Regions from separate parts of the Actinoplanes lobatus genome, predicted to be linked through region 2. Evidence: riboswitches for the same ligand, from Rfam matches in the RefSeq annotation. Region 2 holds a riboswitch; each other region holds the start of a gene.
What was found. A riboswitch is a leader RNA that binds a small molecule or an ion and turns the genes downstream of it on or off. The one in region 2 is predicted to bind S-adenosylmethionine.
Positions count from the first base shown of each region.

Region 1: it holds a riboswitch for S-adenosylmethionine, as region 2 does, so the genes downstream of both, thrC (threonine synthase) here and BJ964_RS22875 (aminotransferase class V-fold PLP-dependent enzyme) in region 2, are expected to answer to the same signal.
Region 3: it holds a riboswitch for S-adenosylmethionine, as region 2 does, so the genes downstream of both, BJ964_RS42385 (GNAT family N-acetyltransferase) here and BJ964_RS22875 (aminotransferase class V-fold PLP-dependent enzyme) in region 2, are expected to answer to the same signal.

Region 1 covers NZ_JACHNC010000001.1:1,760,746-1,764,010, forward strand. The annotation lists gene BJ964_RS07935 (GNAT family N-acetyltransferase) at 1-88, shown strand, start outside; gene BJ964_RS07940 (hypothetical protein) at 109-585, shown strand; gene thrC (threonine synthase) at 763-2,046, opposite strand; SAM riboswitch class I at 2,056-2,196, opposite strand; gene BJ964_RS07950 (ABC transporter permease) at 2,368-3,237, opposite strand; gene BJ964_RS07955 (alpha/beta fold hydrolase) at 3,234-3,265, opposite strand, start outside.
Region 2 covers NZ_JACHNC010000001.1:4,951,316-4,954,580, forward strand. The annotation lists gene BJ964_RS22865 (M20 family metallopeptidase) at 1-938, opposite strand, end outside; gene BJ964_RS22870 (DUF1684 domain-containing protein) at 948-1,733, opposite strand; SAM riboswitch class IV at 1,808-1,922, shown strand; gene BJ964_RS22875 (aminotransferase class V-fold PLP-dependent enzyme) at 1,939-3,165, shown strand; gene BJ964_RS22880 (putative bifunctional diguanylate cyclase/phosphodiesterase) at 3,233-3,265, shown strand, end outside.
Region 3 covers NZ_JACHNC010000001.1:9,294,877-9,298,141, reverse strand. The annotation lists gene BJ964_RS42395 (DUF1810 domain-containing protein) at 1-380, shown strand, start outside; gene dacB (D-alanyl-D-alanine carboxypeptidase/D-alanyl-D-alanine endopeptidase) at 461-1,936, shown strand; SAM riboswitch class IV at 1,947-2,061, shown strand; gene BJ964_RS42385 (GNAT family N-acetyltransferase) at 2,072-2,710, shown strand; gene BJ964_RS42380 (HNH endonuclease family protein) at 2,715-3,265, opposite strand, start outside.

The DNA of each region.
Region 1 (3,265 bases), 3.2 Mb from region 2:
GAAGCTGGGTTTCGCCGACACCGGGGTGCGCCTGCGGCATCCGACCATTCCGGCCCTCACCGAGCTCCAGATGCGACGGCGGGCCTGATGGCCGGGCGGGGATGGCACGTGACGCGCACGGTCCTCACCGCCGTGAACGGGACGACCCTCATCGGTCTGCTGATCGCGCTGTCCACCGGGGCGCGGGTCCGGCGCGGCCGGCACGGCGTGCTGATCGCCGAGAACTACCGGCTCCGAATGCCGCCCGCGACCTGCTTCACGGTCGGCTCGGTGATCATCACGAAGCGCACCGCCGAGTGGCTGCTCGCCGAGGAGCGGGCCCGGCTGCTCGCCCACGAGAGCCGGCACGCCGGCCAGTACGCCGTCCTCGGCCCGCTGTTCTGGCCCGCCTACTGGCTGGCCTGCGGCTGGTCGATCGCGCTCACCACGTCCTACGGGGTACGCAACTGGTTCGAGCGGAACGCGGGGCTGGCCGACGGGCACTACCCGGAGGACCTGCCACTCCGGCCGTGGGCACTGCGCAGGCCCTGGGCGCTGCGGATGTTTGGTCGGGAGGACGGACGCACAACGCCTCCGGGCACGTAGCCGTTTGGGTCAGCGCTGGATCGTTGGGACCCTCGGAGATTGTCGCCAAGCTCAGGTGAGGGGCCTCGTACGGCGTCGCGTCCTCCCGCAGAGAGCATCCTGCCCATCCGGAGATCGGAGTGCAAGTCCTCGGAGGAGGTAATTCTCGACAACCGGCTGATCGCCGGTCACTGAGGGTTATCCCAGCAGGCCGGCTTCGCGAGCGCCACGCAGCGACGGCTTGATCGTGTGGGTCGGTCCAACCTGGCCGGCGACCGCGTCGAGGGTCTTCAGGCCCTCACCGGTGTTGTAGACGACCGTCTCCTTGGCGGGGTCCAGCTTCCCGCTCTCCACCAGCTTCTTCAGCACGGCCACCGTGGTGCCGCCGGCGGTCTCGGCGAAGACCCCGGTGGTCTCGGCGAGCAGCCGGATGCCGGCCCGGATCTCCTCGTCGTTGGCGTAGTCCATCCAGCCACCGGTGCGGCGGACCGCCTCGATCGCGTACGGCCCGGCGGCCGGGTCGCCGATGTTCAGCGACTTGGCGATGCCGGTCGGCTTCACCGGGGTGATCACGTCGGTGTCGGCGTGCAGCGCCACCGCGATCGGGTTGCAGCCCTCGGACTGGGCGCCGAAGACGGTCCAGCCGCCCTCCGGGGCCTCGGCCAGTCCGATCTCGACCAGCTCGGAGAACGCCTTGTCCACCTTGGTGAGCAGCTCACCGGACGCCATCGGGATGACCACCTGGGCCGGGATCCGCCAGCCCAGCTGCTCGGCCACCTCGTAGCCCAGCGTCTTGGAGCCCTCGGCGTAGAACGGCCGCACGTTCACGTTCACGAACGCGGTGTCCTCGAACTCGTCGGTCTCCACCAGCTCGCTGCACAGGCGGTTCACGTCGTCGTAGGAGCCCTGGATGGCGACCAGGTCACCGCCGTACACCGCGGTCGTGATGACCTTGCCCTGCTCCAGGTCGGCCGGGATGAACACGATGCTCGGCACACCGGCGCGGGCCGCGTGGGCGGCCACCGAGTTGGCCAGGTTGCCGGTCGACGCGCAGGAGAACCGCTGGAAGCCGAGCTGCTTGGCGGCGGTCAGCGCCACCGAGACGACGCGGTCCTTGAACGAATGGGTCGGGTTCTGCGAGTCGTCCTTCACCCACAGCGGGGCGCTCAGCCCGATCGCGGCGGCCAGCTGCGGGGCGGCGACCAGCGGGGTCATGCCCGGGTCCAGGGTCACCCGGGCGTCCGGGTCCTGGCCGGCCGGGAGCAGGGCCGCGTAGCGCCAGATGTTCTGCGGGCCCGCCTCGATCTGGGCCCGGGTCACCCGCGCGAGCGCCGCCTCGTCGTAGGCGACCTCGAGCGGGCCGAAACACTCGTAACAGGCGTGCTGCGCGGCCAGCGGGTACTCCGCGCCGCAGGCGCGACAGATCAGGCCACGAGCGGGCGAGGAGGAGGTGGCGGAGGGCGCGTCGACGACAGACGTCATTAGAGTTTCCTCTCATCTTTCCCCAACGGCGACCTGCCGAAACGGGGACGGAATTAGCACCTGCCACGTCGCTGCCTCGTCATCGAGAGTCATGCGCGGTGGTTGCCGGGGCTTCGTCGGGCCGTATCCCTCTGCCCCTCTGGATGAGGTATTCAGTTGTTTCCAACACCTTACGACGAGATCCCGCCAACACCACACGGAGTTCCCGAGGTGTGAGCCACCCCCCTCTCATGAGCGGGCGGCGGGGGACGGCCTGGAGGGACGCCTGGAGTGGCCGCCGCGGCCCACGGGACCCGGCACTTCCGTACAAGAAAGGGGGTTTTAGGAGGTTATGTCTTTTCGGGTGAAGCGGTAGAACGCGATCCCCCAGAACAGCGTGGCGTAGACGACCGCGGAGATGGCGCCCTTGGCCAGGTCCTCGGTCTGGACGGGGGTGGAGAGCAGGCCCATCCAGGCGTCCGTGTAGTGGGTGGGCAGGGCGTTGCGGACGCTGCCGAGGGCCTCGATCTGGTCCAGGATGCTGGACAGGATCCACAGGAGCACGGCGCCGCCGACCGCGCCCAGGGCGGCGTCGGTCAGGACCGACAGCAGGAAGGCCAGGCCGGCCACCACGAGCAGGGTGGTCGCCAGGTAGGCGAGGATGCCGAGCAGCCGGAGCACACCCTCGGCGGGCGGGATCTCGGCGGCGATCGTGCTGCCCAGCGGGGACCAGCCGTAGCGGAGCGTGCCGATCAGCAGCCCGGTGCCGGTGAGCAGCAGCAACGCGACGAGCGAGTAGGCGGCCGCGACGGTCAGCTTGACGCCGAGCAGCCGGGCCCGCGGGACCGGAACGGCCAGCAGATAGCGCAGGCTGCCCCAGCTCGCCTCGCTGGCCACCGTGTCGCCGAAGAACAGCGCCACCACCACGACCAGCAGGAAACCGGCCGAGACCGCCAGGCCGAAGAGGGCGAAGTTCAGGCCGCCGGAGGTGGCCAGGTCGGCCATGCTGCTGAACGCGCCGCCACCACCGCCGTCCTCGTCCGGTCCGCCCCCGCCGCCGAACTCGAAGGCGGCCAGGATGATCAGCGGCAGCAGCACCATGAAGCCGAGCGCCAGCTGGGTGCGCCGGCGGGACGCCTGGCGGCGCACCTCGGCCCAGATCGGCAGGGTGCGCGACGGCCGGTAGCCGGCCGCGGCCTCAAGCGAGCTCATCGGTCTCCACTTCCTCGCGAGTTGTCGC
Region 2 (3,265 bases):
CCCACCGCCGAGTAGAACCGGCCGTCGGCCGCCCCGTGCTTGCGCAGCAGCGAGCCGTCGTACCCCGCCTCTTGCGCGGCCGCTCGCAGCAGTCGCACCTCGGCGCTCTCCGGATCGGCGTGGTGCGGCGCGCCCAGCGCCTCGACGGTGACCGTGGCACCGGCCACCGCTGTCAGGTGGGCCGCGATCTCGCCGGCCGACCGGCCGGCCAGATCCTCGTCGGACGGCGGGAACCGGATGTCGAGCAGCGCCGACGCGTCCGCCGGAACCACGTTGGCGGCCTCGTTGGAGGTGTCGATCCGGGCCACGTTGACCGTCGTGGTCCACTCCTCGGCGGCCGGGACCGGATGCCGGTCGAGCAGCCGCCGGATCGCCGCGGTCACCGTGAGCAGCGCGTTCGACCCCAGCCACGGGTAGGCGGCGTGGGCGGTGCGGCCGGTCGCGCTGAGCCGGGCCCGGATGATGCCCTTCGACTCGGTGACGATCCGCAAGCCGCTCTGCTCGCCGATGATCACGAAGCCGGCCCGGACGCCCTGTGCCACCTGGTGCCCGGTGCCGTCGAAACCGCCCACCTCCTCGTCGGTGACCAGCTGCAGGGCCACCGGGTACGGCAGGGTGGGCGCCACCTCCCGGAACACCGTGGCCATCACCAGGGCGGCGGCCTTCATGTCGTGGGCGCCGCGACCGTACAGCCGGTGGCCGTCGGCGCGGGCGGTGAACTGCCCGGTCGCCCCGGGGACCACGTCCAGGTGGGCGTTGAGGATCACCCGGGGCGGGCCCGGGGTGGACACCAGGGCGCTCGGCTTCCCGCGGGACTCGAACCGGCGGACCTCGAACCCCGGGCCGACCACGCCGAGCACCATGTCGAGTGCCCGCCGCAGGTCGGCCGGCCGGTCGGCGGTGGACCGGATCCCGATCAGTTCGGCGAGTTCATCCATCGATGAAAACTACCGCGGAAGCCGTTCTCCCGCCTCGATCGCGACCGGCAGCCGGTTCCCGGCCGGCGGCAGCGGGCAGGTCGCGAACGCGGTGTAGGCGCACGGCAGGTTCGTGGCCCGGTTGAAGTCGAGCACCACCGACCCGTCCTCCTCCGGCGGGGCGATGAACAGGCTGCGGTTCGCGGCGTAGGTGGTCAGCCCCGAGGTGGCGTCGGTGAACAGCGCGAACAGGGATCCCGGCGCGCCGCCGTTGAAGACGGTCAGCGACTGCGGCTCCCCGCCCACCGTGAACTCGACCCGGCCGGGCGACTCGTAGACGTGCTCGACGCCCTCGGCCACCGACCCGACGGTGACCGGCTCCGGCTCGGCGAACGCCGTGAACCGGCCGCCGATCACCCACTTCTCCTCGGCCGGGTAGGCGGGCGTGCCGGTGTAGGCGGTCAGCACCGGGTTGTCCGGATGCCGCGGCCGGATCACGTCGACGCCGCCCCGCCGGGCGACCTCGATCACCGCGCCGCCGTGGCCGACGGTGACACCGGCGTTCTCCGCCAGGGGCGGGAACCGGTGCGTCCCGGTCAGCTCCCGCCCGTCGACGGTGAGCGTCTCGCCGGCGCCGAGCGCCACGGTCACCCCGTCCGGGCCGCTGCTCCACTCACCGGGCGCGCCGTCGAAGCGCTGCGGGGTGGCGTCCAGCCAGTGCAGGCCGGTGATCGCGAGGAAGCCGTGCGGGTCGGCGCGCCGTTTCTCGTGGTCGGCGTGCCATTGGTCCCACTCCTGCTGGAACAAGGTCGTCATGCCATAGGACCTTAATCTCTACTTGTTGCATGGGTTATTGGCCGGGGTCGTGACATCTGCTAACTTCCTCGGCAGGTCATGAGTGCCAGCGCGAAGCCCCGGCTCGCTGGCCGGCAACCCTCCAGTTCGCGACGGGGTGCCCCGGGTGAGGACCGGGCCGGTGTCGTCCGACGCCGGCAAACGGCGAATCCGTGGAGGCGCGGTCATGCCATCTCTGGACATTCTCGGCGACGATCTCAAGGTTGCCCTCCCCTCCGGCGAACTGGTGCGTTTCGCCCACCTCGACTACGCGGCGTCGGCGCCGTGCGTGCGGGCCGCGGCCGACGCGGTCCAGGACCTTCTGCCACGCTACGGCTCGGTGCACCGCGGCACCGGCGTACGCTCCCGCGGCTCCACGCTGGCGTACGAGCTGGCCCGCGACGTGGTCGCCGAGTTCGTGGGCGCCCGCCCCGGCGACGCGGTGATCTTCACCCGGAACACCACCGACGCGCTCAACCTGCTGGCCCGCGCGCTGCCGCCGGGCACCACCACGATCCAGTTCGAGGGCGAGCACCACGCCAACCTGCTGCCCTGGCCGAACCCGCTGCGCCTGCCGCTGCCGGCGTCGTCCGGGGACGCCGTCACCGCGCTGCGGCAGGCGTGCGAGGGCCTGGACGGGCCGGCCGTGCTGACCGTCACCGGCGCGAGCAACGTCACCGGCGAGGTGTGGCCGGTCCGCGAGCTCGCCGAGGTGGCCCGCGCGCACGGCGTACGGGTGATCGTCGACGCCGCCCAGCTGGCCCCGCACGCCCCCGTACGCCTCGACGACCTGGGCGCCGACTACCTGGCGTTCTCCGGCCACAAGCTGTACGCCCCGTTCGGCGCCGGGGTGCTGGCCGGCCGCTCGGACTGGCTGGACGCGGCGGAGCCGTACCTCGCCGGTGGCGGCGCGAGCGCCGTGGTGGGCGACCGTCCCGGCGACCTGACCTGGGCCACCGGCCCGGCCCGGCACGAGGGCGGCACCCCGAACCTGCCCGGCGCGGTGGCGCTGGCCGCGGTCTGCGAGGCGCTGGACGCCGCCGACCGGGCCGCCCTGCACGCCCACGAGCAGGAACTGCTGGCCGGGTTGCGCGACGGTCTCGCCGGTCTGCCGGGAGCCACCGAGGTCAGCGTCTTCGGGCCGGACCACCCCCGGGTCGGGATCGTCTCGCTGGCCCTGGCGGATCACGATCCGGCGGCCGTGGCCCGGCGGCTGGACGCCGAGCACGGCATCGGCGTACGGGCCGGGCAGTTCTGCGCCCACCCGCTGGTCCGCCGGCTCACCCGTGACGGCCGCGCCGGGAGCTGCGGGGACGGCCCGCCCGGACTGCTGCGGATCAGCTTCGGCCTGGGCAGCACCGCCGAGGACACCGACCGGCTGCTCGACGGGCTCCGCGCGGTGCTCGGCACCTGATTCGCAACCGGAAGGGTTCTGAGACCCGGGCACCGGGAAGCCGATCGTTCCCACCGTGGCGACGTGGATGACGCGGCTCCGTGACCGGCTCCCGGCCGGC
Region 3 (3,265 bases), 4.3 Mb from region 2:
GCGTCTTCGAGCAGGCGCTCGCCGAGCTGAGAGCCGGCCGCAAACGCACCCACTGGATGTGGTTCGTCTTCCCCCAACTGGCCGGGCTGGGCTCCAGCCCGACGGCACGGACCTACGCCGTCCGGGACCTCGGCGAGGCCCGCGCCTATCTCGGCCACCCCGTCCTGGGACCGCGGCTGGTCCGGTGCGCCGAGGCGATGCTGGAGCACCACGGGCGCACCGCGGAGGAGATCCTCGGCTACCCCGACGACCTGAAACTGCGCTCGTCGATGACGCTCTTCGCCCGCGCCGCCGATGACCCGGCCCTGTTCGAGCGGGTGCTCGACCGCTACTACGACGGGCCGGACGAGCGGACTGTCGCGCTTCTCGGCGGACTGTAGGGCATTCCACCGTCCGGCGGGGCGCCCGCGTGTGACGATCGCGGCGGTCCCGTTCCCGCCGACGCCGAGGTGGCCCCTTCATGCGACGTGCCCGCGCCCTCGTCGTGGCGGTGGCCGCCACCCTGCTCGGCGTCCCCGCCCCGGCGGCCGCGTCCGGCGGGGTCACCGGCGATCTCGACCGGATCCTCACCGGCGCCGCGCTGGCCGGCGCCACCGTCGCCGTGGACGTGCGCGACGCCGCCGGGGCCGCGGTCTACCAGCGGAACTCCGGTCTGCGGGTGCTGCCGGCCTCGAACCAGAAACTGCTCACCGCGGCCGCCGCGCTCGAGGTGCTCGGCCCGGGGTACCGGTTCCGTACCACGGTCCGCGCCCGTGGCGGCGACCTTCATCTGCGCGGACAGGGGGATCCCACCCTGACGGTCGCGCGGTTCGACGGGCTGGCTGCGGACGTCGCCCGGGGCCGGAAACGGTTCACCGGGCGGCTGGTCGTCGACGACACCTGGTTCGACCGGGTGCCGCTCGGGCTGGACTGGTCGTGGCAGGACGAGTCGTTCGGCTGGACCGCACCCGTCTCGGCGCTCACCTTCGCGGCTGACGAGCGGTCCGACACCGGCGCCGTCGAGATCCGCTACCGGGGTACGGGCGGGCGGCGCCCGTCGGTCACGGTGTGGCCGCCGACCCGCAGCGTGCGGGTGGTCAACCGGGCGGTCACCGGGCGGGGCGACAGTGTGAGCGCGGTACGGGTCCACGGCGGCCGGACGGTGACGGTCACCGGATCCGTCGCGCCCGGGCGCTCCGGGACCGTGCTGGTCTCGGTGCCGGATCCGGCCGTCACCGCGGCCGGGGTGTTCCGGGCGGCGCTGCGCCGGCACGGGGTGACGGTCGCCGGGGGCACGGTCCGGGGGCCGGTCCCGGGTACGGCCCGGATCCTCGCCACGCGGGTCTCCGCCCCGTTGCGCGAGATCCTGCGGCCGTTCCTGAAGCTCTCCCACAACGGCATCGCCGAGACGCTGGTCAAGGCGATGGGCCGGGCCGCGACGCCCGGAGAACCGGGGAGCTGGCCGACCGGGCTGGCCGCGGCGACCGCCGCCCTCGGTCGCCTCGGTGTCGACACCCGGCTGCTCACCATGGGCGACGGCTCCGGCCTGAGCCGCCGCAACTGGGTCACCGCCCGGCAGCTCACCACGCTGCTCACGGCGGCCCGGCGGCGTCCCTGGTTCCCGGCCTTCCGGGCGGCCCTGCCGGTGGCCGGCGCCGCGGATCCCCTGGTCGGCGGCACCCTGCGCCACCGCATGCGGGGCACCGCCGCGGCCGGCAACGTCCGCGCCAAGACCGGCACCCTGACCGGCGTGAACGCCCTCTCCGGCTACGTGACCACCCGCGACGGCCGCCACCTGACCTTCGCCGCCCTGATCAACGGCGCCCTGACCAGCGCGGGCCCCACCCTCGACCGGGTGGCCGTGGCCCTCGCCGAGAGCACCGGCCCGCCACGCGAGGCGGCCCCGGCCCATCACCGGACCGGAAACCGCGTTGAGCATCGGGCACGTATTCCCTAGGGTCGGGGCAGGTCATGAGCGCCAGCGCGAAGCCCCGGCTCGCTGGCCGGCAACCCCCTGCTCGTGGGCGGGGTGCCCCGGGTGAGGACCTGGTCCGGCGCACCCGTGCCGGTCAAGCCGCGATGGGGGAGTGCTGTGGATCATCCTGTGCTGGAAGGCTGTCGCGTCCGTCTGGAGCCGCTCGGCCGCCACCACGCCGCGGAGCTGGCCCGGGCCGCCGGGGGCGACCGGGACTCGTTCTCCTGGACCTGGGTGCCGGCGCCCGACGAGGTCGAGGAGTACATCGACGTGCAGCTGGGGCGGGCGGAGGCCGGCTGGCTCCGGCCGTACGCTCAGATCTGTCTCGTCTCGCGACGCGCCGTGGGCGCGACCGCCTACCTGGACCCGCGTCCGTGGCCCGGCACCGAGCGGCTGCACGCGATCGAGGTCGGCTTCAGCTGGCTGACGGCCTCCGCGCAGGGCACCGGCCTCAACCTGGAGGCCAAGCTCCTGCTGTTCGAGAACGCCTTCGAGGTGTGGGAGGCGGCCCGCGTCGATCTGAAGACCGACGCCCGCAACAGCCGCTCCCGGGCCGCGATCGCCGGGCTCGGCGCCCAGTTCGAGGGGGTGCTGCGCAACTGGTCGCGGTCATGGGCGACGGGCGAGGAGGGCCGTCTGCGGGATTCCGCGATGTACTCGGTCGTCGCCGAGGAGTGGCCGCGGTGCCGCGCCTACCTGCGGCACCGTCTCGCCGAAACCGGCCGGCCGGGGAGCCGGCCGGAATCGCGCGGATGAGGCGTCAGCTGGAGCAGGTGTTGAGCATGGTCTGGAGCGCGGTCTTCTCGGACGACTGGAGCTTCAGCGCCCAGTAGTACTTCACCGCGATCCACATCTTGGCGTAGGTGCAGCGGTAGGAGCTGACCGACGGCTGCCACGTCGACGGGTCCTGGTCGCTCTTCGACTGGTTCACGTTGTCGGTGACGGCGATCAGCTGCGGGCGGGTCAGGTCGTTGGCGAAGCTCTGCCGCTTGCTGGTGGTCCAGGCGTCGGCGCCGGAACGCCACGCCTCCGCCAGCGGGACCACGTGGTCGATGTCGAGGTCGGAGGCGGCGGTCCAGGTGGCCCCGTCGTACGGGGAGTACCACGAACCGGAGGTGGCGGCGCACGCCGAGCTGACGACGACGTTGGTGCCGTCCCGCTTCAGCACCGTCTCCCGCGTGTTGCAGGTGCCGGAGATGGTGATCCAGTGCGGGAACAGGTCGCGGTCGTAGGTGCTCGCGTTCGCCTCGGCGGCCACGGTCAGGGCGTTCAGGTAGGTCTGTGCGGTCGCCTTGGTCGGGATGCCGGTCG